Regions from separate parts of the Sphaerisporangium sp. NPDC051011 genome, predicted to be linked through region 2. Evidence: riboswitches for the same ligand, from Rfam matches in the RefSeq annotation. Region 2 holds a riboswitch; each other region holds the start of a gene.
What was found. A riboswitch is a leader RNA that binds a small molecule or an ion and turns the genes downstream of it on or off. The one in region 2 is predicted to bind glycine.
Positions count from the first base shown of each region.

Region 1: it holds a riboswitch for glycine, as region 2 does, so the genes downstream of both, gcvP (aminomethyl-transferring glycine dehydrogenase) here and gcvT (glycine cleavage system aminomethyltransferase GcvT) in region 2, are expected to answer to the same signal.
Region 3: it holds a riboswitch for glycine, as region 2 does, so the genes downstream of both, gcvP (aminomethyl-transferring glycine dehydrogenase) here and gcvT (glycine cleavage system aminomethyltransferase GcvT) in region 2, are expected to answer to the same signal.

Region 1 covers NZ_JBFAGG010000019.1:103,420-112,985, forward strand. The annotation lists gene glyA (serine hydroxymethyltransferase) at 1-1,098, opposite strand, end outside; gene gcvH (glycine cleavage system protein GcvH) at 1,100-1,480, opposite strand; gene gcvP (aminomethyl-transferring glycine dehydrogenase) at 1,585-4,437, opposite strand; glycine riboswitch at 4,476-4,584, opposite strand; gene AB0H21_RS34100 (Tm-1-like ATP-binding domain-containing protein) at 5,099-6,421, shown strand; gene AB0H21_RS34105 (hypothetical protein) at 6,454-7,308, shown strand; gene iolM (scyllo-inosose 3-dehydrogenase) at 7,342-8,505, shown strand; gene AB0H21_RS34115 (creatininase family protein) at 8,594-9,451, shown strand; gene AB0H21_RS34120 (mycofactocin-coupled SDR family oxidoreductase) at 9,557-9,566, shown strand, end outside.
Region 2 covers NZ_JBFAGG010000005.1:78,696-88,261, forward strand. The annotation lists gene AB0H21_RS13215 (MFS transporter) at 1-381, opposite strand, end outside; gene AB0H21_RS13220 (hypothetical protein) at 526-798, shown strand; gene AB0H21_RS13225 (alpha/beta hydrolase) at 809-1,477, shown strand; gene AB0H21_RS13230 (hypothetical protein) at 1,531-1,656, opposite strand; gene AB0H21_RS13235 (hypothetical protein) at 1,617-2,414, opposite strand; gene AB0H21_RS13240 (FCD domain-containing protein) at 2,537-3,262, opposite strand; gene AB0H21_RS13245 (glutamine synthetase family protein) at 3,412-4,758, shown strand; gene AB0H21_RS13250 (aldehyde dehydrogenase family protein) at 4,760-6,103, shown strand; gene AB0H21_RS13255 (3-oxoacyl-ACP reductase) at 6,169-6,933, shown strand; gene AB0H21_RS13260 (gamma-glutamyl-gamma-aminobutyrate hydrolase family protein) at 6,943-7,638, shown strand; glycine riboswitch at 7,720-7,817, shown strand; gene gcvT (glycine cleavage system aminomethyltransferase GcvT) at 7,952-9,043, shown strand; gene gcvH (glycine cleavage system protein GcvH) at 9,040-9,429, shown strand.
Region 3 covers NZ_JBFAGG010000015.1:130,445-140,010, forward strand. The annotation lists gene gcvP (aminomethyl-transferring glycine dehydrogenase) at 1-1,786, opposite strand, end outside; glycine riboswitch at 1,950-2,073, opposite strand; gene AB0H21_RS30600 (MerR family transcriptional regulator) at 2,237-2,860, opposite strand; gene AB0H21_RS30605 (bifunctional nuclease family protein) at 3,007-3,477, opposite strand; gene AB0H21_RS30610 (MerR family transcriptional regulator) at 3,609-4,289, opposite strand; gene AB0H21_RS30615 (FHA domain-containing protein) at 4,302-4,808, opposite strand; gene AB0H21_RS30620 (mannose-1-phosphate guanyltransferase) at 5,200-7,701, opposite strand; gene AB0H21_RS30625 (CDP-alcohol phosphatidyltransferase family protein) at 7,797-8,375, opposite strand; gene AB0H21_RS30630 (methyltransferase domain-containing protein) at 8,553-9,143, shown strand; gene AB0H21_RS30635 (acyl-CoA dehydrogenase family protein) at 9,186-9,566, shown strand, end outside.

The DNA of each region.
Region 1 (9,566 bases), on a different contig from region 2:
TAGCCCGGACGTGACCATGGGCGGGCGCGGATCGAACGGCACGGCGTTGCGGTTGACGGTGATCCCCACCTCGTGAAGCCTGTCCTCGGCTTCCTTGCCGGTGAGCTCGGATTCGACGAGGTCGACGAGCACGAGGTGCACGTCGGTCCCACCGGTGAGCACCCGGACACCGGCGTCGGCGCAGTCCTGGTGGTTCAGCCGGTCGGCGAGGATTCGAGCGCCGTCCAAGGTGCGCCGCTGACGCTCGGTGAACTCGGGAGAGCCGGCGATGCGCAGGGCCACGGCCTTGGCTGCCACGACGTGCTCGAGCGGTCCCCCTTGCTGCCCGGGGAACACCGCGGAGTCGAGCTTCTTCGCGAAACCCTGCTTGGCGAGGATCAACCCGCCACGGGGCCCGCCGAGGGTCTTGTGCGTCGTGGTCGTGACGACGTCGGCGAAGGGGACCGGGTTCGGGTGCAGACCAGCGGCGACCAGGCCGGCGAAATGGGCCATGTCGACGAGCAACAGAGCCCCGACCGCATCGGCGATCCTGCGGAACTCGGCGAAGTCGAGGTGCCGCGGGTAGGCCGACCAACCCGCGATGATCAGGTTTGGCCGGTCGGCCAGCGCCACCTTCTCGACCTCGGCCATGTCGATCAGTCCGCTCTCACGGTCGACGTGGTACGACGACACCGCGTACAGCCGGCCCGAGAAATTGATCTTCATGCCGTGAGTGAGGTGCCCGCCGTGCGCGAGGTCGAGCCCGAGAATCCGGTCGCCCGGCGTGAGCAGGGCAGCCATCGCGGCCGCGTTGGCCTGGGCACCGGAGTGCGGCTGGACGTTGACGTACTCCGCGCCGAACAGCTTCTTGGCCCGGTCGATGGCGAGCCGCTCGATGACGTCGACATGCTCGCAGCCGCCGTAGTAGCGCCGGCCGGGGTAGCCCTCGGCGTACTTGTTGGTCAGGACAGAGCCTTGGGCCTCGAGTACCGCCGTGGGCGCGAAGTTCTCCGACGCGATCATCTCGAGTGTGTCGCGCTGTCGGTCGAGCTCGGCCTCGACGGCCTTCGCGACCTCGGGATCGATCTGCTTGAGCGGGGCGAGCAGCTGTGGGATCACGTCAGCCTCCCTGGGTGAGCCGGCGGTAGGCGGCTGCATCGAGAAGGCCGTCGAGTCCGCTGTCGTCCGGGGTGACCCGGAAGAGCCAGCCGTCGCCGTAGGGATCGGTGCCCACGGTCTCTGGGGAGTCGCCGAGGGCGGTGTTGACCTCGGTCACGGTGCCGGTGACCGGTGCGAACAGGTCGCTGACCGACTTGGTCGACTCGATCTCGCCGCAGGCATCGCCGGTCTTGACGGTGTCGCCGACCATGGGGAGCTGGATGTAGACGATGTCACCGAGCGCCTCGGCGGCGAAGTCGGTGATGCCGATGGTGAGCGTGTCGACGTCGGCGCGGACCCACTCGTGCTGCTCGGTGTAGCGCAGGTCGTCGGGATTTGGCATGTCGTGTCCTTTCAGGAGGAACGCGTGGAGAAGGGCAGGGCGACGACGTCGACCGGTTCCGGTCGGCCGCGCACGTCGACGGTCAGGGTCGGTGAAGGCCGTGCTCAGCCCTGGAAGGCTTCGACCGGGGGGCAGGAGCAGACCAGGTCGCGGTCCCCGCGGGCACCGTCGATGCGCCGCACGGGAGGCCAGTACTTGTGCCGGGGCGAGACCCCGTCGGGGAAGACCGCGGTCTCGCGGTCGTAGGGCAGCGTCCACTCGCCGGCGAGCAGTTCGGCGGTGTGCGGTGCGTTCCGCAGGGGGCTGTCCTCGAGCGCCCACTCTCCGGAGGCGACCAGGTCGATCTCGCGCCGGATGGCGATCAGCGCCGCGCAGAACCGGTCGAGCTCGCCGAGGTGCTCGCTCTCGGTCGGCTCGATCATGAGGGTGCCGGCGACGGGGAACGAAATCGTCGGGGCGTGGAATCCGTAGTCGATCAGGCGCTTGGCCACGTCCTCGACGGTCACGCCGGTCGCCCTGGTCAGCTCACGCAGGTCGAGAATGCACTCGTGGGCCACCAGACCGGAGCGGCCGGTGTAGAGCACCGGGAAGTGGCCGCCCAACCGCCGGGCGAGGTAGTTGGCCGAGAGCACCGCGACCTTGGTGGCCGCGGTCAGGCCCTCGGCGCCCATCATTCGGACGTAGGCCCAGGAGATCGGCAGGATCGAGGCCGAGCCGAACGGCGCCGCCGAGACCGGTCCGATGCCGGAGTCGGGGCCGGCGTCGCCGGCCAGGGGGTGGTTCGGGAGGAAGGGAGCGAGGTGGGCACGTGCGGCGACCGGGCCGACTCCCGGGCCACCGCCGCCGTGCGGGATACAGAAGGTCTTGTGCAGGTTCAAGTGGGAGACGTCGCCGCCGAAGCGTCCCGGATGGGCCAGCCCGACCAGCGCGTTGAGGTTGGCCCCGTCGACGTAGACCTGGCCGCCGGCGTCGTGGACGAGTTCGGCGATTCGACCGATGCCCTCTTCGTAGACGCCGTGGGTGGAGGGGTAGGTGACCATGATCGCGGCGAGCCGGTCGGCATGCTCGGTGACCTTGGCGGCGAGGTCGTCGAGGTCGACGTCGCCGTTGTCCTGGCAGTCGACGACGATGACCCGCATCCCGGCCAGGACCGCCGATGCCGCGTTCGTGCCGTGCGCCGACGAGGGGATCAGGCACACGTCACGCCCGGTCTCCCCGCGCGAGCGGTGGTAGGCGCGGATGGCCAGCAGCCCGGCCAGCTCGCCCTGGCTGCCGGCGTTGGGCTGCAGCGACACCGAGTCGTAGCCGGTGATCTCGGCCAGCCAGGCGCGGAGCTCGCCGGTCAGTCGCCGGTATCCGGCCGCGTCCGAGGCGGGGGCGAAGGGGTGCAGCCGGGCGAACTCCGTCCAGCTGATCGGCTCCATCTCGGCGGCGGCGTTGAGCTTCATCGTGCACGAGCCCAGCGGGATCATGCCGCGGTCGAGGGCGAAGTCCTGGTCGGAGAGCCGGCGCAGGTAGCGCAGCATCGCCGTTTCGGACCGGTGCGCGTGGAAGACCTCGTGGGTCAGGTAGTCCGTCTCGCGCAGGAGTGAAGGCGGGAGTCCGATCGTGTCGGTCGCCGCGGTCGTGGTGCCGCCGGCCTGCTCGGGTGCACCCTCGCCGACGACGGTGATCACGGTGGCGACCAGTGGCGTCGTGGTCGTCTCGTCGCAGGCGACGCGGACGTGGTCGGCATCCACGCGACCGAGGTTGACCCCGGCCCGGCGAGCGGCTGCGAGGACCTGGTCGGCCCGGCCGGGGACACGGACCAGGACGGTGTCGAAGAAGCCGTCGTGCACGACCTCGGTGCCCGCCCGGCGCAGCGCCGTGGCCAACGCGGTGGCGTGGCCGTGCACCTGCTCGGCGATCGCTCGCAGTCCCTCGGGCCCGTGGTAGACCGCGTACGACGCGGCGAGCACGGCCGGCAGCACCTGAGCGGTGCAGATATTGGAGGTGGCCCGGTCGCGGCGGATGTGCTGTTCGCGGGTCTGCAGGGCGAGGCGGTAGGCCGGATGCCCGGCGGCGTCGACGGAGACGCCGACCAGCCGGCCTGGGAGGGAACGCTCGAGGCCGTTGCGGACGGCGAGGTAGCCCGCGTGCGGGCCGCCGTAGCCGAGGGGGACGCCGAAGCGCTGGGTGGTGCCGCAGGCGATGTCGGCACCCAGGTCGCCGGGGGAGCGGACGAGTGCGAGGGCGAGGAGATCCGCGGCGATCGTGTACTTGGCGTCCTGGGCGTGCGCGTACTCGCCGAGCCGGCGGTAGAACGAGTCCTCGCGCAGCACTCCGGACGCGCCGGGGTACTGCACGACGACCCCGAACACGTCGTCGGGCAGGTCGCCGGCCAGGTCGCGCACGTCCATGTCGATGCCGACGGCCTCGGCTCGCATCCGCACGAGCGCGATCGTCTGGGGCAGGCACTCCGCGTCGAGCAGCAGCCGGTTCGACCGGGACTTCGACGTCCGCCGCATCAGCAGCACGGCCTCGGCGACCGCGGTCGACTCGTCGAGCATCGACGCGTTCGCGGTGTCCAGGTCGGTCAGGTCCGCCACGGCGGTCTGGAAGTTCAGCAGCGCCTCGAGCCGGCCCTGGGAGATCTCTGGCTGATACGGGGTGTACGCGGTGTACCAGGCGGGGTTCTCCAGCACGTTGCGCCGGATCACCGCGGGGGTCACGGTGTCGTGGTAGCCGAGCCCGATCATCGAGGGGAGCACGGCGTTGGCTGCGGCGATCTCGCGGAGCTCACGGGTGGCCTCGGTCTCGGACACCGCGGCGGGCAGGGCCAACGGCTGAGAGGTGCGGATCGCCGGAGGGACTGCGGCGTCGACGAGCTCGTCGACGTCGCCGAAGCCGCACTCGGCGAGCATCTTGCGCTGGTCCGACTCGGACGGGCCGATGTGACGGCGTGCGAAGGACGTCATGAGGGCTCCCAAAATCGCGCCCGGCGGGTGCCGGTGCGGGAGCCCCCTCTGTCGTTGGCCTGAGAGATTCACCGACGTGCCGAGGGCACGGTCCGGCTTTCACCGTGGGCGAGGCGCGTCGGGCGCCTGCTTTCCAGAGTGGCCTGGCCTTGAGCGGTGTAGGTGCCTGAGAGATTGGCGGGGTTCTTGCTCCTCCGGCGCCCGCCCGACGTCGTCGTGGGCGAGTCTCTTCCGCTCGGGCTCGTGCGGCCCGATGTGAACTTGTGACGGCGACTCTACGGGCGCCGCGCCGTCCCGTCTAGACCCGAACGTTCGGCTCTCCGAACGTAACTCGTGTGTGAACGGGTGTTCGGCCCGGAATGCCAGTCGTCGAGGTATCGAGTAGCCCGTTCGGTTTGCCGATCGATTATCAGGATTGGCCACGGGTGATCCACAGTGTGGCGGGGCGGAAGCTCGTGACCTGCGCTGGCGGGCGGGTCCGTCGCGCCGCCTCGACGCCCCACTCGGTGGTGGCTTCGCCGGGACCGGTTCGGCGAGGAGGTCGGCCATCGCCGAAAGCATTCAGCGAACCGCTCATATGGCCTCTACCGTTCGGAGAACCAAACAAATATCGCCTCAGACCGTTGCGTTGTTCGGTGTTGATGGCTTACTGTCCACGACCATGAACAGCCCCTCCCGGCGCCCCGACGTTCGCCGCGCCGGTTCCCCCACAGTGGTGGTCGTCATCGGAACCTTCGACACGAAGGCCGAAGAGCTCGGAGTGCTCGCCGACGAGATCGAGGCCCAGGGCGCGACCGCTGTTCTGATGGACACGTCTGCTCGGTTGACCGAACGCCCCTCGGTGGACGTGATCGCCCGGCGCACCTTCATCGACCAGGAACAGGTCGCCGCCGCAGCAGGCAGCACGAGCGCCGCGATCAGCGCTCTTCCCCGTGGTGAGGCGGTGTCCGCGCTCCGCGCCGGCGTCACGGCCTTGCTGGAGCGGATGGTCGCCGAGCGTTCGGTCGACGGGGCCGTCTGCATGGGCGGGGCGGGCACGCACATCGCCGGTCCTGCCTTCCAACGGCTCCCGCTCGGCTTCCCGAAACTGATCATCTCGCCGCTGGCCTCCGGCGGCAGGACCTTCGAGGCCTACGTTGGCATCAAGGACGTCGCGGTTCTCCACTCGGTCGCCGACATCATCGGGGTCAACTCGGTGACCAGCGGGGTCTACCGGTCGGCGGCGGGATACATCGTGGGCGCCGCCCGTCACGTCGGCGCGGAACCGCCATCGGCCGAACGGACCTCGCCGACCATCGCGGCGTCGATGAACGGCAACACCACTCCCGCGCTCATGCGTGGCCGGGAGCGTCTCGAGGCGGCCGGCTACTCGTTCGTCGCCTTCCACGCGAACGGAGTGGGCGGACGGGCGCTAGAGGACGCGGTCGCCTCCGGCAAGGTCGACATCGTCCTGGACTTCACCACGACGGAGCTGGCCGGCCACCTCGTCGGCGGTCTGATGGATCCGGGGCCGGAGCGCATGGAGACCGCCGGACGCCGGGGGGTTCGACAGGTCCTCGTGCCCGGCTGCCTCGACTTCATCACCTGCGGGCGGTTGGAGGACGCCGAGCAGGAGTTCCCCGGCCGGGTGTACTTCGGCCACAACCCCGAGCTGACGCTCGTCCGGCTGACCCGCGACGAGGCAGCGACCCTCGGCAAGGAGTTCGCCCGCAAGGCCAACCTCGCCACGGGTCCCGTCACGGTCTACGTCCCGACCGGGGGCCTGTCGATCCCGGATGCACCGGGCGGCCCCTTTTGGGATCCCGAGGCCGACACGGCGTTCCTCGACGATCTGCGTGAGGGGCTCCAGCCCCAGGTCGAGCTGATCACCTTGCCATGGCACATCAACGACCCCCGCTTCATCGACCGGATCGTCGACGACCTGCTCGTCGGCTCCGGGGCGGCCGACGGCGCGGCCCGTCCGTGCGACGCCGTCACCACCTGACCACGGCTGTACTGAACCAGGAAGAGGAATTCATGGGCATCGGCAAGGACCTGCGGCTCCGGCGGATCATCGACCCCGTCACCAACTCCACCGTCATGTTCGCCTTCTCGCACGGCACGAGCACCCCCGAGGTCATGCCGGGCATCGAGGACCCGATCGGCATGTACCGCAAGGTTCGCGACGGCGGCGCGACGTGCGCCTTCCTGTCGGCGGGGCTGCTGCAGACGATGTCGCCGGTGATCGCCGAGTCGCCCGAGGTCGGCATCGTCGCGAAGATCACCTCCACGGCGACCCGCGGCGAGAAGCCACACCAGGAGCGACTGATCGCCTCCGTCGAGCACTGTGCCAAGCTCGGCGTCGACGGTGTCGTCGCGCTGCTGCCGTTCGCTCCCGAGAACAAGCCGGACATGATCGAGCTCGCCGGGCGGATCGGCGAGGCCTGTCGCGAGTACGACCTTCCGTTCGTCGCCGAGGCGGAGTTCCCGAACGCCTACTATACGGACGGCAAGGACTACCAGAGCGAGTGGGGCCTCGCTTACCTCAAGCATACGGCCCGGCTGTGTGTGGAGCTGGGCGCCGACGTGGTCAAGACCAACTGGCTGGGCTCGCCCGAGCAGTTCGCGCCGATCGTCGACTGCGTCCCGGGCACCCCGGTGATCGTGGCCGGCGGCTCCCGGGAGTCCGACCTCGAACTGCTGCGCAAGGTCGCGGCCGCCCGTTCGGTGGGCGCGGTCGGCACGTCGGTCGGACGCAACATCTTCCAGCACAAGAACCCGACCGCGATCACCGCGGCCCTGCGCGCAGTGGTCACCGGGGCCCAGACCCCGGAGGAGGCCGTCGAGGGCAACCCCGAGCTGAGCGCCGACGAGATCCTTGTCGCCGTCTGAGCCAGAGACCGTGACGACCAGTCAGGAGTCGAGATGAAGGCAGTGGTACTCGAGGCCGAGTGGGCGCCGCGCCCAGGTGCGCGGATCTCTGAGGCCGATGCGAAGCGGCAGTGGGCGGCGAACGCCAACGAGGCGTACCGCAACCCGGCCGTGGACTTCCGGGAGGTCTCCGACCCGGGCGCGCCCGGGCCGACCGAGGTAGTGGTCCAGGTGGGTGCCTGCGGCCTGTGCGGCTCGGACGTCCACATGTTCGAGACCGACGACGAGGGCTACCTGCTGCTCCCGTACCACCTCAAGGCGCCGGTGATCACCGGTCACGAGTTCGCCGGCAAGGTGGTGGCCGTCGGACGCGAGGTGACCGGCCTGCGTGAGGGCGAACTCGTCGCCGTCGAGGAGATCCAGTGGTGTGGGCGCTGTCGCGAATGTCGCGGCGGCTACTGGAACCAGTGCGGCTACATCGAAGACCTCGGTTTCACCCTCGACGGAGGCTTCGCCCAGTACGTCAAGGTCGACTCCCGGTACTGCTGGTCGCTCGACGGCGTGCTGCAGCGGTACGGCAGCGAGGAGAAGGCACTCGAGGTCGGCGCGCTCACCGAGCCCACCAGCGTCGCCTACGAGGGCATGTTCACCCGGGCCGGCGGTTTCAAGCCCGGTGGCGTCGTCGCCGTCTTCGGTGGCGGACCGATCGGCCTCGCCTCGGTCGCCCTGGCCAAGGCCGCAGGAGCCTCCCAGGTCTTCGCGGTCGACATGATCGCCGAGCGCCGCGACCTCGCTGCCGCGCTGGGCGCCACCCGCGTCATCGACCCGGCGGCCGAGAACGCCGCCGACGTGATCGCCGAGGCGACCAAGGGTGTCGGCGCAGCCATGGTCGTCGAAGCCACCGGCAACTTCAACGCGGTGATCAACGCCGTCGAGGACTCCCTGGCGGTCGGCGGCAAGATCGTGATCGTCGGCATGGACGCCCGCCCCACGACCTTCAACTCGATCCGCCTGATGCTCACGGGCGGACAGATCCACGGCACCGTCGGCCACTCCGGGTCCTGGGACTTCCCGAACGTGATCGCGCTGATGGCCTCGGGCGCCATCAGCATGGAGAACGCGGTCACCCACCGGTTCCCGCTGGAGAAGCTCGTCGCCGCCGTCGACGAGACCAAGCGTCGCACCAACGGCAAGATCCTCGTCAAGCCCCAGCTCTGAGACCACCGGCTGGGCCGACTTCGCGGCTCGGCCGCCGCGCGGGAGCCGCATCCGGCCGCCCGCTCCATCCGATCAGGAGTGTATTGCCATGATCCAACTACATTCGCGACTGCTCAGCGACCTGGCGCCGCCGGACATCCAGGAGTACCTCAAGACCAACGACACGATCATCATCCCGCTGGGCTCGGTCGAGATGCACGGCCCGCACCTGCCGATCGGCACCGACATCTACAACGCCCAGGAGGTGTGTCGGCGCGCTGCCGACATCGCCGGCGTGCTCTACGCCCCGCCGATCTGGACCGGCTACAGCCCCCAGCACCTGCGCGAGCCCGAGAACGGGATGGGCACCATCACCTTCCGCGGTGAGACGGTGCGCCGAGTCATCTACGACACGGCCCGATCGCTGATCCACCATGGCTTCAACCGGCTGATCTTCGTCAACGGCCACACCTCGAACACCAAGGTGACCGACTCGGTCTTCCGGCACCTGCGCTACGAGACCGGCGCCTTGGTCGGCATGTTCAAGCCCTACGGCGAGCGCTACCTCGGCATCATCGAGGACCTTATGGAGAACACCCCCGAGGAGACTCCGGGCTGGCACGCCAGTGAGCAGGAGACCTCGATCATGATGGCCTACAAGCGGGAGAACGTGAAGCTCGACCGCGCCGTCGACGCCCGCGGGCACGCCCCGCACTGGCTGCCCGAGTCGTTCAAGAAGGACGACGCCAGCCCGGACGCCGCCTTCAAGGGCTACGAGTACTTCTACTTCCCGATGGACCACCAGGAGATGGCCGAACACGGGATCATCGGCAACCCCTTCCGCGCCACCGAGGAGAAGGGCCACGCCATCTTCGACCGGTTCGCCCAGTACCTCGCCGAGGCGCTGGAGGAGCTGAAGCAGGTGAAGGTTAGCATCAAGCAGCGCGAATTCGTGCTCAAGGCCTGACCCACTCCGGATAGCGCCGGACCTGCCGGAACGGCACCAACGACACCAAGACTGATTCGGCGGCGGGCTTCTGATCGAGCCTGCCGCCGGGGTGAGGAGACCATCATGGGCAAGC
Region 2 (9,566 bases):
GAGTTGGACGAGGCGGGGAAGCAGCGTCTCCCGCGCCGTCATCCCCGGCATGTCTCCGAACGAGCCGATCACACCCAGCACGATGAACCACGTCAGGCTCAACCCCCACAACGCATCCACAACCGGGACCGCGGCAACCGACGCCGCGGACAACACATCGCTGACAATCGACACCGTCCGCCGGTTCACCCGATCAACGACCACCCCCGCCAGCACCCCCACAACCGCCGCAACCGCAGCAGTCACCGAGGCAAGAACTCCGGCGGCGAGGATGTCACCGGTCTTCGCGAGCACCAGCAACGGGAACAACACCGACGCGATCCCATTCCCCAACAGCGACAGACTGTACGACCCCAGATAAACCCATGTACTTCGACTCATGAACCGATCACAAACTATGCCGCCACGGCACAGTCAAGTCAGAAGCCGAAAGCACCCAGTGAACACGAGTAAAGCGATTCCGACCACGGCGAGGCGTCCGGGTCTGGCACGTCCAGGTCCGGGTCCGGGTCCGGGTCCGGGGACGTGGCCGCCACGAGCGGCGGGGACGACGCGCGGTCGCCGGGCGGGGCTTCGTCCGGTCCGCCCGGCATCGGAGGCTCCGCGGCGCCGGGAATCGGCGGGCCGCTCGGGGATCTCGGCATGGCCGCGACCCTCACCGCCGTCGGCCTGCTGCTCGTCAGGCTCTCCTCCCGTCTCGACCGCCTGGCGACCGTCCACGCAGCCTGGGCGGGGCCTTCTGACGCCCGCCGCCCCTGCGACGTCGGCGAAGTGGGGAGATCCGCCGGGCGCCCGTAAGATCACGGGCATGAGGCCAACGCTGATCTGGATCCACGGGGGCGCGTGGATGCGGCGGCACGCGAGCGAGCGGTCGCGCGAGATCCTGTCCGCCCAGGGGCTCCACGTGGTGACGGCCACGCACCGGCTGAGCGACGAGGCCATCTGGCCCGCGCAACTGGACGATGTCCGGGAGGCCGCCCGCGCGGCCCGCGCCGAGCGGCCGGACGCGCCGCTGCTGGTGGGCGGCAGGTCCTCGGGCGGCCACCTGGCCCTCCAGCTCGGGTTGCGCGGCATCGACGCCCCCGACGACGTGGCCGGCGTCATCGCCGTCAGCCCGCCGGTGGACCCGCTCGCCGCCGACTGGCCCGAGTCCCGCGCCGCGGGCAGCCCGTGGTCGCGCCTGCTCGGCCACGTCCCCACCCCGCTGGACGACGTGACCGCCGACGCGACCCCCGCCAACCACGTGGGCAACGGCGTGCCGGTGCTGCTCCTCCACGGCGCCGACGACACGACCGTCCCCCCGACCCAGGCGCTGGACCTGGCGGGCGCCCTCCTGGCCTCCGGCCACCCCGTCACGACGTACCTCAGGAGCGGCGACCACGACCTCGACCTGGAGCGGGACGACGTCCGCCAGGTGATCGCGGCCTTCCTCTCCGTCCCGGCCCTGACCGCGGCACGGGACCCCGCCGTCTCCTGACGCCCGTGGTCGCGAGACGGACGTCAGGCGCAGTTGGGGGCGTGAGGGGTCGGTCAGGAGCGGACGTACTTCGCGCGGATCTCGCAGGCGGTCTGCTCGATCTGGTCCTCGATCGGCAGGAGCCGGGCCTTACCGCAGGTCAGCGGCGGCGTGTGGTCGAGTGCTCGCCGGTGTTCCAAGCCGAGGGCAGGTCGTGGCGGCCGGACACGAACTCCTGCACGGCGATCTTGACCTTGATCACCGGCCTGCGCCAGCGGTTCTCCCGGTGGACGGCCTTGGCCATCTTGGACGGGCTCGGCCGACGCGAGCCGGGGGCGAAGAGCCAGCGCGCCCACGGCGAGCCGGGACGCGCCAGCCGTACCGCGCCGACGATCAGGAGGATCGGCACGAACAAGCCCGCGAGGCCGGTCCAGATCTTGCCTTTTATGAGGGTGACGACGGCGAGCACGAGGTTGCCGACGAGGAACAGGACGGCCGTCCACCTGCCGGCGGGGGACGGGTCGGGCTCCTCCCAGCCGAGGGGTCGCATGCCGAGCAGTAGGAGCACCGTCACGGCGACGGCGACGAAGACGGCGTCGACCGAGGTGCGCCCTTCCTCCGTCCAGTAGACGTCGCGCAGGTGCAGGATCAGCGCGAACTCGTCCAGGACGAGGGCTGCGCCGACCCCGAAGACGGCCGCCGTCAGCGCGTACCAGCCCGGGGAGTAGCCGGCGACGACCAGCCCGGCGACCCCGCCGAGGATCATCAGCACGACGCCGAACACGACGTGGTGGACGTGGACGTCGCCCACGCTGACGTTGCGGAACCAGCCCACCTTCGCGCGGATGAGCCGGACGTTCACGCGCGTGAACAGGAACGTGACGATCAGCGCCACCAGGAAGCAGAAGAGCGGCAGCCGCCCTGTGTCGATGATCCGTTCCTGGAACCAGATTCCCACGATCACCCCCCATTACCGATGCTACGGCCCCCATTCGGGTGATCCCCGCGTTTCGCGGGCGCCGATCGTTTCCGTACGGAACGTCGCATCCCGGAGGCCGGGCTCCAGGAACGCGTGGAATGTCAGGCCAGGAACGCCCGCAGCAGCGCCGCCGTCCCGTCCAGGTGCTCGGTGACGGCCCTGCGCGCGGCCTCCGGGTTCCCGGCGAGGATCGCGGCGACGATGGCGGCGTGCTGCGCGGCGGCGTGGTCGATGTTCGGCCCGAGCACCGGGATGGCGTTGAGCAGGTCGGTCACCCGCAGCCGCGCGTCCGCGCACGCCGCCGCCAGCAGCGCCGACCCGGTCAGCTCGGCGATCGACAGGTGGAAGGCCGTGTCCAGGCGCCGGTAGTCGGCGGGCGCGGCGTCGTTGACGTCCGCGAGCCGCCGTCTCAACGTGGCCCGCTGCTCGTCGGTGAGGATTGAGGTCGCCAGGACCTGCGCGGCGCCGCACTCGACGGCCATGCGGAAGATCAGCGCGTCCTCCAGCTCGTACGGGCCCATCGCGTTGACGGCGCGGCGCAGGTCGCCGTGGCCGCCGGCGAGCGGGGGCTCGTAGACGACGAACGCCCCGCCGTAGCGGCCGCGCCGCACGTCCAGGTACCCGGCCTCCTGGAGGGAGCGAATCGCCTCGCGCAGCGTGACGCGGCTGATGCCGAGCTGGACGGCCAGCTCCCGCTCGGGGGGAAGCTTGTCGCCGGAGGGGACCACGCCGAGCTTGATCGCCTGGAGCAGTCGCTCGACGGTCTCCTCGAACGCGTTGCCCGCCCGGACGGGACGAAGGAGCGCGACGAGCTGCGGCTCCCCCATCACGACCTCCCTGTTCCCGATGCTGTTCCCCCTTCAATGGGTCGAGATTAGTCCAATTGAAGCCTCGGGTCGCCGAAACCGTTGACGCGGGGCCGCCGCTGGTGCTTGCATGCCTCCAATGGTCTGTTTCCAGACTTTTGGAGGGCGCGGTGCTCACCGTCGACCAACTGCGCGAGGACGTCTCCGCCGGCCGGGTGGACACGGTGCTCCTGGCCATCGTCGACATGCAGGGACGCCTCCAGGGCAAGCGGCTGTCCGCGCGGTACTTCCTGGAGGAGGTGCTGGAGCACGCCGCCGAGGGCTGTAACTACCTGCTCGCCGTGGACGTCGACATGAACACCGTGGGCGGCTACGGCATGTCGTCATGGGAACGCGGCTACGGCGACTTCGTGATGAAGCCGGACCTGTCCACCCTGCGCCGGGTGCCCTGGCAGGAGGGCACGGTCCTGCTGATGGCGGACGTCCTCTGGGAGGACGGCACCGACGTCGTCGCCTCGCCGCGCCAGATCCTGCGCGCCCAGCTCGCGCGGCTGGCCGAGCGCGGCTGGAAGGCGTACGTCGGCACCGAGCTGGAGTTCGTCGTCTACACCGACACCTACGAGAGCGCCTGGTCGAAGGCGTACCGCGACCTCACCCCGGCCAACCAGTACAACGTGGACTACTCGCTGCTCGGCGGCGCCCGGGTCGAGCCGCTGCTGCGCCGCATCCGGCTCGGCATGGAGGGCGCGGGCATGTACGTCGAGTCCGCCAAGGGCGAGTGCAACTTCGGCCAGCACGAGATCGCCTTCCGGTTCGACGAGGCCCTCGCCACCTGCGACAACCACTCGATCTACAAGAACGGCGCCAAGGAGATCGCGGCCCAGGACGGCATGTCGCTCACCTTCATGGCCAAGCCGAACCACCGCGAGGGCAACTCCTGCCACATCCACATCTCGCTGCGGACCGCCGAGGGCGCGCCGGTCATGGCGGGCGGCGGCGCGCACGGCCTGTCCACGATCGGCGAGCACTTCATCGCGGGCCAGCTCGCCGCGCTGCGCGAGTTCACGCTGCTCTACGCGCCCAACATCAACTCATACAAGCGGTACGTTCCCGGCAGCTTCGCCCCGACGGCGGTCAAGTGGGGCGTGGACAACCGCACCTGCGCCCTGCGCCTGGTCGGGCACGGCCCCTCGCTGCGCGTGGAGAACCGCGTGCCGGGCGGCGACGTCAACCCCTACCTGGCGGTATCGGCGCTGGTCGCGGCCGGGTTGCACGGCATCGACAACGGGCTGCCGCTGGAAGAGGCGTACGGCGGGAACGCCTACACGGCGGGCGCCGACACCGTGCCCACGACGCTTCGCGACGCCCTCGCCCTGTGGGAGTCTTCGAAGATCGCCAAGGCCGCGCTCGGCGAGGAGGTCGTCGAGCACTACGCGAACAACGCCCGCGTCGAACTGGCCGCCTTCGACGCGGCCGTCACCGACTGGGAACTGTTCCGGGGATTCGAGCGGATGTGAAATGAAGATCGTCAACCCTGCCACCGAGGAAGTCCTCGCCGACGTCGAGCTCGCGGACGCCGCCGAGATCGACCGCGCGGTGGAGCGGGCGCGCGCGGCGTTCCCGGCCTGGCGCGACGTCGCGCCCGGGGACCGCGCCCGGCTGCTGCGGCGCTTCGCCGACCTCGTGGACGCCCACGGCGAGGAGCTGGCCCGCCTGGAGCTGGCCAACTCCGGGCACCCGATCGGCAACGCCCGCTGGGAGGCGGGCAACGTCCGCGACGTGCTGCACTTCTACGCGGGCGCGCCCGAGCGCAACCACGGCAAGCAGATCCCGGTGCCCGGCGGGGTGGACATCACGTTCGCCGAGCCGCTCGGCGTCGTCGGGGTCATCGTGCCCTGGAACTTCCCGATGGTGATCATGACGTGGGGGGTCGCCCCCGCGCTCGCGGCCGGCAACACGGTCATCGTGAAGCCCGCCGAGTGGACTCCGCTGACGGCTTTGAGGCTCGCCGATCTGGCCCTCGAAGCCGGCCTCCCCGAGGGGGTGCTCCAGGTTCTGCCTGGAGCAGGGGAGGTCGCGGGGGCCCGCCTGGCCGAGCATCCCGGCGTGAACAAGATCGTGTTCACCGGATCGACCGAGGTCGGCAGGATCATCGCCGCGAGCGCCGCGCGGACCGTCAAGCGGCTCACCCTGGAGCTAGGCGGCAAGAACGCCAACGTCGTCTTCGCCGACGCCGACATCGAACGGGCCGCCGCCACCGCGCCCGGAGCCGTCTTCGACAACAGCGGCCAGGACTGCTGCGCCCGCTCGCGCATCCTCGTGCAGCGCCCGGTCCTGGACGAGTTCCTCGACCGGCTCGGCGCGGCCGTCACGTCCCTCACCGTCGGCGACCCGCTCGACCCCGGCACCGACCTCGGGCCGCTGATCAGCGCCGAGCACCGCGCGCGCGTGGCGTCGTTCGTCACCGGCACACCGCGCTTCCAGGGGACCCGCCCTGCGGGCAAGGGTTTCTGGTTCCCGCCGACCGTGCTCACCCACGAGTCGCTGGACGAGCGCGCGTTCACCGAGGAGATCTTCGGGCCGGTCGTCAGCGTCGTCCCGTTCGACGACGAGGCCGACGCCGTGCGCATCGCCAACGACACCGTGTACGGCCTGTCCGGGTCGATCTGGACGCGGGACGTCGGGCGGGCGCTGCGCGTGGCCCGCGCGATCGAGGCGGGCAACCTGTCGGTGAACTCCCACTCCTCCGTGCGGTACTGGACGCCGTTCGGCGGCTTCAAGCAGTCGGGCCTCGGCCGCGAGCTCGGCCCCGACGCGCTGGCCGCGTTCACCGAGACCAAGAACGTCTTCATAGCCCACTGAGCCCACTGATCCACCGATCGCGGGCGAGCACCACCGATTTTCCAGGCACCGAGGAGATATTCACCATGCAACGTCTGCGTGACCGCGTCGCCGTGATCACGGGAGCGGCCGGCGGCATCGGCCTCGCCACCGCCCGCCGCTTCGCCGAGGAGGGCGCGAAGGTCGTCTGCGCCGACGTCGACGAGGTGGCCGGCGCCAAGGCGGCCGACGAGGTGGGCGGCCTGTTCGTCCGGTGCGACGTCACCAGCGAGGATGACGTCAGCCGCATGTTCGAGACGGCCTTCGAGACCTACGGCAGCGTGGACATCGCGTTCAACAACGCGGGCATCTCCCCGCCCGACGACGACTCGATCCTGACGACCGGCATCGACGCGTGGCGCCGCGTCCAGGACGTCAACCTGACCAGCGTGTACCTGTGCTGCAAGCACGCGATCCCGTACATGCGGCGGCAGGGCAAGGGCTCGATCATCAACACCGCGTCGTTCGTGGCGGTCATGGGCTCGGCGACGTCCCAGATCTCCTACACCGCGTCCAAGGGCGGCGTGCTCGCCATGTCGCGCGAGCTGGGCGTCCAGTTCGCCCGCGAGGGCATCCGGGTCAACGCGCTGTGCCCGGGGCCGGTCAACACCCCGCTGCTCCAGGAGCTGTTCGCCAAGGACCCCGAGCGTGCCCAGCGGCGCCTCGTGCACATCCCGCTCGGGCGGTTCGCCGAGGCGTCCGAGATCGCCGCCGCCGTGGCGTTCCTGGCCTCGGACGACGCGAGCTTCATCACCGGCGCCGAGTTCCTGGTGGACGGCGGCATCTCCGGCGCCTACGTCACCCCGCTGTAGGGCTTCGCGATGTCACGGCCCGTCATCGGGATCACCTGTTACGTCGAGCCGGCCGCGTTCACCGTGTGGGAGACGCGGGCGGCGCTGCTGCCGTACGACTACGTCGACCAGGTCGTCCGGGCCGGGGGCCAGCCGGTGCTGCTGCCCCCGGCGGGCGACCCGGCGCCGCTGGTCGAGCTGCTCGACGGGCTGATCGTGGCGGGCGGCGGGGACGTCGATCCGGGGCGGTACGGGGAGGAACCGGCGGAACACACCGGCTACGTCCGGAAATTTCGGGATGAGGCTGAGTTTGGGCTGGTCGGTGCCGCTCTGAAGGCCGAACTGCCGTTCCTGGGCATCTGCCGGGGCCTCCAGGTCCTGAACGTCCACCTCGGCGGCGCCCTCCACCAGCACCTGCCCCACGTGACCGGCCACAGCGCCCACGCCCCCGTCCCCGGCCGCTACGGCCAGATGCCCGTACGCCCGGAGCCGGGCACCAGGCTCGCCGAGATCCTCGGCACCGGCCCCGTCGACACCGCCCACTACCACCACCAGGCGGCAGCCCGCCTCGGCGAGGGCCTGATCGTCACCGCCACCGCCGAGGACGGCACCGTCGAGGCCGTCGAACTCCCCGGCCACCCGTTCACGCTCGCCGTCCAATGGCACCCGGAGACCGGCGATGACAACACCCTCTTCCACGCCCTCATCACCGCCGCCGCCACCTAGCCCACCCTGACCGGGGAGGGAGTGGCCGCCGCTGGGCATGGACAGGAGGGCAGGCATTGGTAGGGTGGGCGAGAACACCGATGATCCCGTGCGGGAGAGAGTCCTGACATCCGGTCAGGACCCCTGAAGGAGCAAGTCCTCCCCGCGAACCTCACAAGGCAAAGGACCGCGCGGGCAAGGTGATCTCTGGAAAGCAGGCCTCCTCCGGGGGCCTCGCCGAAGGTGAAAGTCCGGCAAAACCCGGGCGAAACTCTCAGGCACCGATGACAGAGGGGGAGGATGCTCTCATCCAACCCTGTCTGAGGTGCGCATCATGTCCAGACCCACACCGCTCCGCGAGGTGCACGCGACCCTCGGCGCGACGCTCACCGACTTCGCCGGCTGGCTGATGCCGTTGCGCTACGGCAGCGAATCCGCCGAACACAACGCGGTGCGCACGGCCGCCGGCCTCTTCGACCTCTCCCACATGGGCGAGATCTTCGTCACGGGCCCGCAGGCGGGCGAGGCGCTGGACCACGCGCTGGTCGGCAATCTGTCCGCGCTGGAACCCGGCCGCGCCCGGTACACCATGATCTGTGCCCCCGACGGCGGCGTCCTGGACGACCTGATCGTCTACCGCCTGGCGGGCGAGGAGTTCATGGTCGTCGCCAACGCCTCCAACTACGCGCGCGTCGCCGCCGAGCTGACCGAGCGCTCCACGGACTTCGACACCGAGGTCGACGACCGCTCCGACCAGTACGCGCTGATCGCCGTCCAGGGCCCCCGCGCCCAGGAGATCCTCGCCACGCTCACCGACGCCGACCTCCCCTCGCTGAAGTACTACGCGGGCCTGCCCGGCACGGTCGCCGGCGCCGAGGCCCTGATCGCCCGCACCGGCTACACCGGCGAGGACGGCTTCGAGCTCTTCGTCGCCGCCGCCGACGCCGTCCCCCTCTGGCAGGAACTCACCAAGGCGGGCGACGCGTACGGGCTGCGCCCCGCCGGCCTGTCCGCCCGGGACACGCTCCGGCTCGAAGCCGGCATGCCGCTGTACGGCAACGAGCTGAACGCCGGGCTCACCCCCTTCGACGCGGGCCTCGGCCGCGTCGTGAGGTTCGACAAGCCCGGCGACTTCGTCGGCCGCGCGGCCCTGTCGCCGCTGAAGGACATCCCGCCGCGCCGCCGCCTCACCGGGCTCGTCGCGCGGGGCCGCCGAGTGCCGCGCCACGGATATCCCGTGGTGCTGCTGACGGACGGCACCGTCGTTGGAGAGGTCACCAGCGGCGCGCCCTCGCAGTCCCTCGGCAAGCCGATCGCGATGGCCTACGTGGACACCAACGTGTCCGAGGGGCTCGCGGTCGACATCCGTGGTAGCCATGAACCGGTCGACGTGGTTGACCTGCCTTTTTACCGGAGGAGCAAGTGAGCAGCATTCCCGAGGAGCTCAGCTACACCAAGGAGCACGAGTGGGTCGCCGGTCTGGACGACGGCCTCACCGTGACCGTGGGCATCACGGCGTACGCCGCCGAGTCGCTGGGTGACGTCGTCTACGTCCAGCTCCCCGAAGCGGGCGCGACGATCGAGGCGGGCGACGCCGTCGGCGAGGTCGAGTCGACCAAGTCGGTCAGCGACATCTACGCGCCGGTCAGCGGCGAGATCGTCGAGGTCAACCAGACCGTCGTGGACGACCCGTCCCTCGTCAACTCCGACCCGTACGGCGAGGGCTGGCTGTTCCGCGTGCGCATCGAAGGCGCCCCGGAGGAGCTGCTCACCGCCGAGGAGTACACGACCGTCACCACGGCCGAGTCCTGACGCTCCTCTCCCCTGCCGTACCCGTACCCCGGTCGTGCGGGCTCCGGCCCCGGCTCCGGCGAGCCACCGCTCGCCGGAGCGCCCTTCCCCTCCTTCACCTCATCCGAACTTCACCGCACACGTTCCGAAGGGCGGAA
Region 3 (9,566 bases), on a different contig from region 2:
TGAGGCAGACGTCGCGCTCGTGCTCGCCGCCCGCGCGGTGGTAGGCGCGGATGGCGAGCAGTCCGGCGAACTCGCCCTGGGAGCCGGCGTTGGGCTGCAGGGAGACCGCGGCGTAGCCGGTGACCTCGGCCAGCCAGCGCTCCAGGTCGGCGATCAGGGAGAGGTAGCCCTCGACCTGGTCGGCCGGCGCGTACGGGTGGATGCCCGCCAGCTCGGGCCAGGTGATCGGCTCCATCTCGGTCGTGGCGTTCAGCTTCATCGTGCAGGAGCCGAGCGGGATCATCGACCGGTCCAGCGCGATGTCCTTGTCCTGCAGCCTGCGCAGGTAGCGCAGCATCGCGGTCTCGGAGCGGTGGGAGTGGAAGACCGGGTGGGTCAGGTAGCCGGTGGTACGCAGCAGCTCTGCCGGCAGCGCGTCGGAGGCGGCGGTGTCCAGGTCGTCCAGCACGACCCCGTCCAGGCCGAACGCCTCCCAGACGGCGGCCAGGTGCTCGCCGGTGGTCTTCTCATCGCAGGTGACGCCCACGTGGTCGGCGTCCACCAGGCGCAGGTTGACGCCCCGGTCGCGGGCCGCGGCGGCGACGCCGGCCGCCCGGCCGGGAACGCGGGCCAGGACGGTGTCGAAGAACGCGTCGTGGACGACCTCGACGCCGCCGCCGCGCAGCCCGGCCGCCAGGATCGCGGCGTGCCGGTGGACGCGCTGGGCGATGCGCCGCAGGCCCTCTGGGCCGTGGTAGACGGCGTACATGCCGGCGATGACGGCCAGCAGGACCTGGGCGGTGCAGATGTTGCTGGTGGCCTTCTCCCGGCGGATGTGCTGCTCGCGGGTCTGCAGGGCCAGCCGGTAGGCGGGGCGCCCGTCGGCGTCCTGCGACACGCCCACCAGGCGGCCGGGCATCTGCCGCTGCAGGCCCTCGCGGACGGACATGTAGGCGGCGTGCGGGCCGCCGAAGCCGAGCGGGACGCCGAAGCGCTGGGAGGAGCCGACCGCGATGTCGGCGCCGAGGAAGCCGGGGGCCTCGGTGAGCGTGAGCGCGAGCAGGTCGGCGGCGACGACGACCAGCGCGCCGCGGGCGTGGGCCTCGTCGGCGAGGGCGCGGAAGTCCTTCAGGCGGCCACTCGCCCCGGGGTACTGGACGAGGACGGCGAACAGCTCGCCCTCGGGCAGGCCCTCGGAGAGGTCGGCCTCGGCCGGCTCGATGCCGAGCGGCTCGGCGCGGGTGGCGAGCACGGCCTTGGTCTGCGGGAGGGTGTCGGCGTCCACGACGAACACCGGGCTCTTGGCGCGGCCGGCGCGGCGGGCCAGCGTCATCGCCTCGGCGGCGGCGGTGGCCTCGTCCAGCAGTGAGGCGCCGGCGACGTCCAGGCCGGTGAGGTCGCTGATCATGGTCTGGAAGTTGAGCAGCGCCTCCAGGCGGCCCTGCGAGATCTCCGGCTGGTAGGGCGTGTAGGCGGTGTACCAGCCGGGGTTCTCCAGCAGGTTGCGCCGGATGACCGCGGGGGTGATCGTGTCGTGGTAGCCGAGCCCGATCATCGAGGTGAGCACCCGGTTGCGGGAGGCCAGCGCGCGCAGTTCGGCGATGGCCTCGGTCTCGCTCGCCGCGCCGGGCAGGTCCAGCGGGCCCTCGGCGCGGATCACCTCGGGGACGGCGACGGCCACCAGGTCGGCGACGGAGGCGTAGCCGACGGCCTCCAGCATGCGCGCCTGCTCGGCGTCGGCCGGGCCGATGTGCCGGGTGGCGAAGGGCGGTGCGGACAGGTCGCGAAGCGGTGACCGATCGGTCATGGATGCCCTCCAGTGGGGTAGAGACCGGCGCGTGGCACGCGCGTTTGCCGTCTCCCCCTCTGTCAGCGCGGTGCGATCACCGCGACCTGAGAGCTTCACCCCCGCAGGGGCTTGCACCGTCGGTGAGGCACGCCTGGCGGGCATGCCTGCTTTCCAGAGTCGCCTCACCCGCGCGGTACGTGAGCCTGAGAGATTCCGGGGAGGTTGCTCCTTCGGCGCCCGGGTCGCTCACCGGTGCCGCGGCCGCGGCACCGGCCCGCTCCCCGGGACTCTCCCGCGCGGGGTCGTAAGCCTTCGGCTCAACTGTACCGTCCCGCCCCTGGTAGGGGGTTACCCCAGTCCCCGCACTCCGTTACTCGGCCCGCCGGCCTGCGGGTTCGCCGTGCGCGGCCCCACACCGCGTACAACTGCGACCCCCTGCCCCGGCCCCCGGTAGGGGTGCGGGCCCGTTCAGCCCGTCTTGCGGGCCTTCCTGCGGCGAGCCAGCTCGTCACCCGGGTGATCCTCCGCGGAATCCGAGGCGGCCGGCTCGACCCGTTCCCCCGGCAGCTCCGCCAGGGACCCCTCGACCTCGCGCCAGACGCCGCCGAGGGCGATGCCGAACACACCCTGGCCGCCCTCGAGCAGGTCGATCACCTCGTCGGCCGAGGTGCACTCGTAGACGCTCACTCCGTCGCTCATCAGCGTGATCTGGGCCAGGTCGTTGACCCCGCGGTCGCGCAGGTGCTGCACCGCGGTGCGGATCTGCTGGAGCGACACCCCGGTGTCGAGCAGGCGCTTGACCACCTTGAGCACGAGGATGTCGCGGAAGCTGTAGAGCCGCTGGGAGCCCGAGCCATGGGCCGCCCGCACCGACGGCTCGACGAGCTGGGTGCGGGCCCAGTAGTCGAGCTGCCGGTAGGTGATGCCGGCCGCCGAGCAGGCCGTCGGGCCGCGGTATCCCACGTCGGCGGGCAGCGACGCCGGCCGCTCGTCGAACAGCAGGCCCTGCTCTCCCGCGCGCTCCCGCGCCGACCGGCGCTGGGCCGGATCGTGCTGGCCGGCCGTCTTTCCCTCGCCGCTGCTGACCGCCACTGCGGACCTCCGGCTTTCTCTCATCCCACGGTCTGATCTGGGGGTTCGTGAATTACAACCGTGGTTTCCCTTGCACCGTAGGACCGGTGCGATGCTCAGTCAACGATCCCGCCCGGCGCGTCGTGAAGCGTAAATGCCCGATATGGCTAACCCGCACGGCCGAAGTCCTCCGGGGTGATCGTGTCCAGGAACTCGCGGAACTTCTCGACCTCGTCCTCCTGGTCGTCGGGAATGATGACACCGGCCTCGCGCACGACGTCCTCGCTGGCGTAGATGCTCGCGCCCGTGCGAAGCGCCAGCGCGATGGAGTCGGAGGGACGCGCGCTCACCTCCACCCCGTTGGAGAACACCAGGTCGGCGAAGAAGATCCCGTCGCGCAGCGCGACGATGTTGACCGCCTGCAACCGCACGCCGAAAGCTTCGATCACGTCCTTGAACAAGTCGTGGGTGAGCGGCCGGGGAGGCGGCTCCTCTGCCTGAGCCAGGGCGATGGCCGTGGCCTCGGTCATGCCTATCCAGATCGGCAGATATCGCTCACCCTTCGCCTCCTTGAGCAGGACGATGGGCTGGTTGGTGGGCATCTCCACGCGAACCCCCACGACCTCCATCTGCAACACACGCGGCTCCGTCCCATTGGGTCACCGGCCCGTTCCAGGCCTGCTCCCTTGCGGCTCTCAGCTCGCGGCGTGACCATCGCCGCAAAATTCAACGTAACATCCCCGCACCCCGAAATGTCCGGGCGGCTCCGTCAGCGGCTCAGAATGCCCCGCAGACCGCCCCTCACCAGGGCGGTACGCACTTCCTGGAGCAGCGCGGAGATCTCGCGCGCGGTCTCCCCCGCCTGGCCGGCCGCGCCCGGGGCGCGCCGGCGCATCAGCGGCGCGACGGCCTGCTCGACGAGCCCGGCCTCGCGCTCGGCGGCGGCCTTGAGCACGCGCAGGTGGCGGGGGTGCAGGCCGAACCTGGCCAGCGCGCCGGTGGCCCTGGCCACGGTGAGGGCCTCGGCGTCGTACCAGCGGGCGACGGGGGTCAGCAGGCCGTAGTCCTCCAGCTCGGCGAGGGTCTCCTCGTCGAGCTCGGCGGCCTCCAGCAGCTCGGCGCGGCTGAGCCGGACCTCGGCGGGCGGGGCCTCGCCCCCGACGGCACGAGGCCGGGCCGCGGTCGCGCCGTCCGGGCCCGCCGTCTCCAGGTGGTCCTTGATCACTCGGAGGGGAAGGTAGCGGTCACGCTGGGCGGTGAGGATGTACCGCAGGCGCTCGACGTCGGCGTGGGTGAACTTGCGGTAGCCCGACGGGGAGCGCTGGGGCTCGATCAGCCCCTCGCCCTCGAGAAAGCGGATCTTGGAGACGGTGACGTCGGGGAAGTCCGCCCGAAGGATCTCGAGGACCTCCCCGATGCTCATGAACGCCCGGGCGGCCTGCGCGCTCATCACCGTTCCTCCTCACCCACGCGTGAGGAACACCAGCCGGAACTTGCCAATCTGGACTTCGTCGCCGCCGGACAGGGGGAGCTCCTCGATGCGCTCCCTGTTGACGTAGGTGCCGTTGAGGCTGCCGACGTCCCTGGCGGTGTAGTAGTCGCCCCGCCGGTAGAACTCGGCGTGCCGGCGCGAGACCGTCACATCGTCCAGGAAGATGTCGCTCTCGGGGTGGCGGCCGGCCGTGGTGAGCTCGCTGTCGAGCAGGAAGCGGCTCCCGGCGTTCGGCCCGCGCATCACCACCAGCAGCGCCGTGCCCGGTGGCAGCTGGTCGACGGCCGCGCGGTCGGGAAGGAGCGTCTGCCCCGTCGCCTCCGAGTCCATCGCCTCGATCCCGCTCAGGGAGATCGTCGAGGTCGTGTCCCCCACCGGCGTGCTCTCGGGTCGGCTCAGCGGCGACCCGCACCGTGAGCAGAAACGGGCGTCTTCAGGGTTGGCATTGCCGCACTGCGTGCAGTAGACGCTCGGCATCGATCGGCTCGGCCTCCTACCGCGAAGTCGCGGCGACGGTGCTCAGGGCGGCGTGCCTCGGTTCTTCGCTTCTCATGTTCCTCAGGCTGCGAATGCCGCAACATACGCTGATGAGTCGCAAAGGTCAAGATGAGGGCGTGCTCGCGGGTTCGGACATGCTTGGTGAGGCTCGCTCGGGCTCTCGCTGCGGGGGCCGGCGAGTGCTCGTGTACGACTTGCTCGCCTTTCCCCTTCCTGCCCGGCTCGCTGCGCCGGTCCAAAACTACCGCCCGCGCGGCCCCGCGGTCCATGCGCCGCGCCGGACGAATGTGACCGGAACCGGTGGGTAACGGTGGTTCAGGGGCAGATCGAACCCGTATCGCGCGGGCGGGCGGCCGCGGGGGGCGGGCGGTCAGGTGCCGACGGCCTGCTCGACCACGCGGGCCCAGCGCTCCAGCAGGGCCTGGGCGACGTCCAGGTCGTCGCCCTCGGCCCACAGGTGGGTGACGGCCTCGGAGGGGTCGGGCAGGATGAGCGCCCAGCCGCCGTCCTCCTCCACCACCCGGACGCCGTCGGTGGTGTCCAGGCGGTAGCCGTCGGCGGCCTCCACCACCGACCGCATGACGGCCCCCTTGGCCGCCCACGGCGTCGGCACGGTGCGTTTGAGCATCTTGGCCTGCGGGATGCGCGCGTCGATCTGGCTGAGCGACAGGCGGGTGCGGGCGACCAGGCCGAGCAGGCGCAGGAAGGCGGCCAGGCCGTCCACCGTGGGCGCGAACTCCGGGACGATGAAGCCGCCGCGCCCGTCCGCGGCGAAGATCAGCTCGGGGTCGGCCGCGGCCGAGGTGAGCGCGTCCAGGGCGGTGGAGGTCCACTGCACCTGGGCCCCGTGGAAGCGGCAGACCTGCTCGGCGACGCGGGTGGTGGTCACCGGCAGGGCCACGCGGCCGCCGCGGCGCTCGGCGGCCACCAGGTCCAGGACGACGAGCTGGGCGCGTTCCTCGCTGATGAGCTGGCCCATCTCGTCGACCAGGGAGATGCGCTCGCCCACCGGGTCGAACCGCACGCCGAACGCGGCCCGGGAGGACCCCACGAGCTCGGCCAGGCGCTGCAGGTCCCTGCGGCGCTCGGCGAGGGTCTCGGTCGGCGAGGAGTCGTCCAGGCGGTTGTTGACGGTCAGGACGTCGACGCCGACCCGGCCGAGCAGGCTCGGCAGCACCAGCGCCGAGGTGCCGCCCGCGCAGTCGATGACGACCTTCATCTCGGCGTCCCGCACGCCGGACATGTCGACCCAGCGCAGCAGCTCGCGGGTGTAGTCCTCCACGGCCCTGGCGGGGAAGCTGAGCTCGGCGATCTCGCCGGGGAACGCGCGCCTGAACTCCTGGCGCGAGAAGACCCGCTCCAGCTTGCGCTGGGCGTTCTGGGACAGGTCGGCGCCGTTCTCGTCCATGAAGACGATGTCGACGCTCTGGGGGTCGCCTGGGGTGGTCCGTAGGGCGATGCCGCCCGAGGCGGTCTCGTTGGAGGTGTGGAAGCGCGCCACGGGCATCGGGGCGGCCTCCAGGTCCAGCACGTTGATGGCGCTGGCGTTGAGCGCGCTGATCACGGCGCGCTTGAGGGCCCGGGCCGCGCGGGAGGAGTCACGCGAGGTGATGACCGAGGCGCCCTTCTTCAGGGTGGTGGCGTAGGCGCTGGCCAGGCGGACGCACAGCTCGGGGGTGATCTCGACGTTGACCAGGCCGGAGACGCCGCGCGGGCCGAACAGGCTGCGCTGGCCGCGCGACTCCCAGATCACGCTGGTGTTGACGACCGCGCCCGCCTCGATCGTCTTGAACGGGTAGATCTTCACCCCGGAGGAGACGTAGGCCTCGGCCTCGATGACGCACTCGTCGCCGACGACGGCGTTCTCCTCGATGCGGGCGCCGGTCATGATGTCGGTGTTCTTGCCGATGACGCATCCGCGCAGGTGGGCGCTCGGCCCGATGTAGACGTTGTCGTGGACGACGGCGCGGTGCAGGAAGGCGCCCTCCTTCACCACGACGTTGTCGCCGAGGACGGTGTACTCGCGCAGCTCGGCGCCGGCCTCGACCTTGGCGTAGCCGCCGATGTACAGGGGGCCCTTGAGGATGGCGTCGGGGTCGACCGAGGCGCCCTCGGCCACCCACACGCCCGGGGACAGCTCGAAGCCGTCGGCGTCCAGCCGCACCCGGCCCGACAGGGCGTCGGCCTGGGCCTTGAGGTAGCTCTCGTGGGTGCCGACGTCCTCCCAGTAGCCGGAGGCGACGTAGCCGTACAGCGGGGCGCCGCGGGCGAGCAGCTTGGGGAAGACGTCGCCCGACCAGTCGACGGCCGTGCCGGGGGCGACCTCGTCCAGGACCTCGGGCTCCATGATGTACACGCCGGTGTTGACCGTGTCGGAGAAGACCTGGCCCCAGGTGGGCTTCTCCAGGAAGCGCTGCACCCGGCCGTGCTCGTCCACGATGATGATGCCGAACTCCAGCGGATTCGGGACGCGCTTGAGCCCGATGGTGACCAGGGCGCCGTTCTCCTCGTGGAACCTGATCATGTCGGTCAGGTCGACGTCGGTCAGCGCGTCCCCGGAGATCACCAGGAAGCGCTCGTCGCGCAGCTTGCCGGCGGCGTTCTTCACGCTGCCGGCGGTGCCGAGCGGGATCTCCTCGGTGGCGTAGTGCAGGCTCATGCCGAGTTCGTCGCCGTCGCCGAAGTAGTTGCGCACGAGCGCGGCGAGGAACTGCACGGTGACGACGGTCTCGGTGAAACCGTGCCGTTTGAGCAGGCGGAGCACGTGCTCCATGATCGGCCGGTTCACCACGGGAAGCAGGGGTTTGGGCTGGTTGGCGGTCATCGGCCGGAGCCGAGTCCCCTCCCCGCCCGCCATCACGACGGCCTTCACAAATCACCCTCCGGAAGTTTCGTCACGGTGGGCACGCGGCCGCGCTTACGCGGGTGATCGCCGTGAGGTGCCGCCGAGGCGGCCCGACGATACGATCATGCCCGGCTCGCCTCTTCGATGAGCCGGCGTCCCTGAACCACGTAAAGCGCCCCCGCCCACCAATAAAGACCTGTTCCCCAGATGGCGAAGGCCCATCCCAGGATCCGGGCGACGTCGGCGTACCAGCCGTCGTGGGACGCCAGGAAGAGCAGCGGGAAGGCGTACAGCAGGCTGGCCGTCGCCGTCTTGCCGAGGAAGTGGACCGGCAGGGCCGGGCCGAAGCCGTACCTGCGCAGCACGGGGACGCCGAGCAGGAGCACCAGGTCCCTGCCGACGAGCAGCGCGGTCAGCCACCACGGGATGACCTCCCGCAGGGTCAGGCCGATCAGCGTCGCCAGGATGTAGAGCCGGTCGGCCAGCGGGTCGAGCAGCCTGCCGAGCCGGCTGGTCTGGTTCCAGGCGCGGGCCAGCTTGCCGTCGAGCCAGTCGGAGAACCCGGCCGCCATGAGCAGCGCCAGGGCCCACCCGTCGGCCCTGGGCCCGAGCACGAGCCACAGGAACACCGGCACGCCGAGCAGTCGCAGCATGCTCAGGACGTTCGGAACCGTCCAGATCCGGTCCTCGGCCGATCTCACCGGCTTGCTCCCCTCATGCCCCCGCGTCGATCTGCTGCCGACCCTACCGGGGCGCGGCGCGCGGCGGCGGGGCGGGCGGCCCGCCGCCCCTCCTTCTGAAGACCGACGCCGAGCCGATCATGAGATCCACCGCATTGGGGAAGCGAGCACGCCCCGCCGTTCTCTAAGGTCGTGGGCATGGCCAATGACACAGCCCTCTTCTTCGGGCAGTTCGTACGATCGCCGGGCAAAACCGGCGCGGTGGCGCCCAGCTCCCTCCGCCTGGCGCGGGTGGTCGCCTCGCCCGTGCCCGAGCGCGGGGAGCCAGTGATCGTCGAACTCGGGCCCGGGACCGGCGTGTTCACCGGCGAGATCCAGCGCCGCCTCGGCGGCCGCGGCCGCCACCTGGCCGTCGAGATCAACCCGGTGCTGGCCGCCCGGCTCTCCGAGCGCCACCCCGGAGCCACGGTCGTCGCCGCCGACGCCTGCGACCTGCCCCGCCTGCTGGAGCGACACGGCCTGACGCGGGCCGACGTCGTGGTCAGCGGGCTGCCGTGGGCGGCGTTCCCGGCCCGGCTGCAGGACCGGCTGCTGGAGGCCATCACGGCGGTGCTCGGCCACGACGGGGCGTTCACGACCTTCGCCTACACCCACGCCCGCACGCTGCCCCCGGCCCTGCGGTTCCGCCGCCGGCTGACGGAGGCCTTCGAGGAGGTCGTGCCGAGCCGCACGGTGTGGGGCAACCTGCCCCCGGCGTTCGTCTACCACGCCCGCCGCCCACGCGCCTGACCCGCCGCGCCGAAGGCGCGGCCATAGACACTGGAGGTCACGGTGGACTTCACGCTCCCGGAGAGCGCCGAGGACGTCCGTCGCGGCGTCGCCGCCATCTGCGCGCGCTACGACATGGACTACTGGCAGCGGTGCGAGGCGGAGAAACGCTGGCCGGAGGAGGTCTGGGCCGAGCTCGCCAAGGGCGGGTGGCTGGGCCTGGCCGTGCCCGAGGAGTACGGCGGCGGCGGCCAGGGCCTGCTGGAGCTGGCCGTGGCGACCGAGACGCTGTCGGCCTCGGGCTCGGCCGGAGGTTCGGCTTTCACGTACGTGCTGACGCCGGGGTTCGGCGCGCTGACCCTGGCGCGGCACGGCTCCCCCGAGCAGAAGGCGGCGCTGCTGCCCAAGCTGGCCACCGGTGAGCTGGAGACGTGCTTCGCGCTC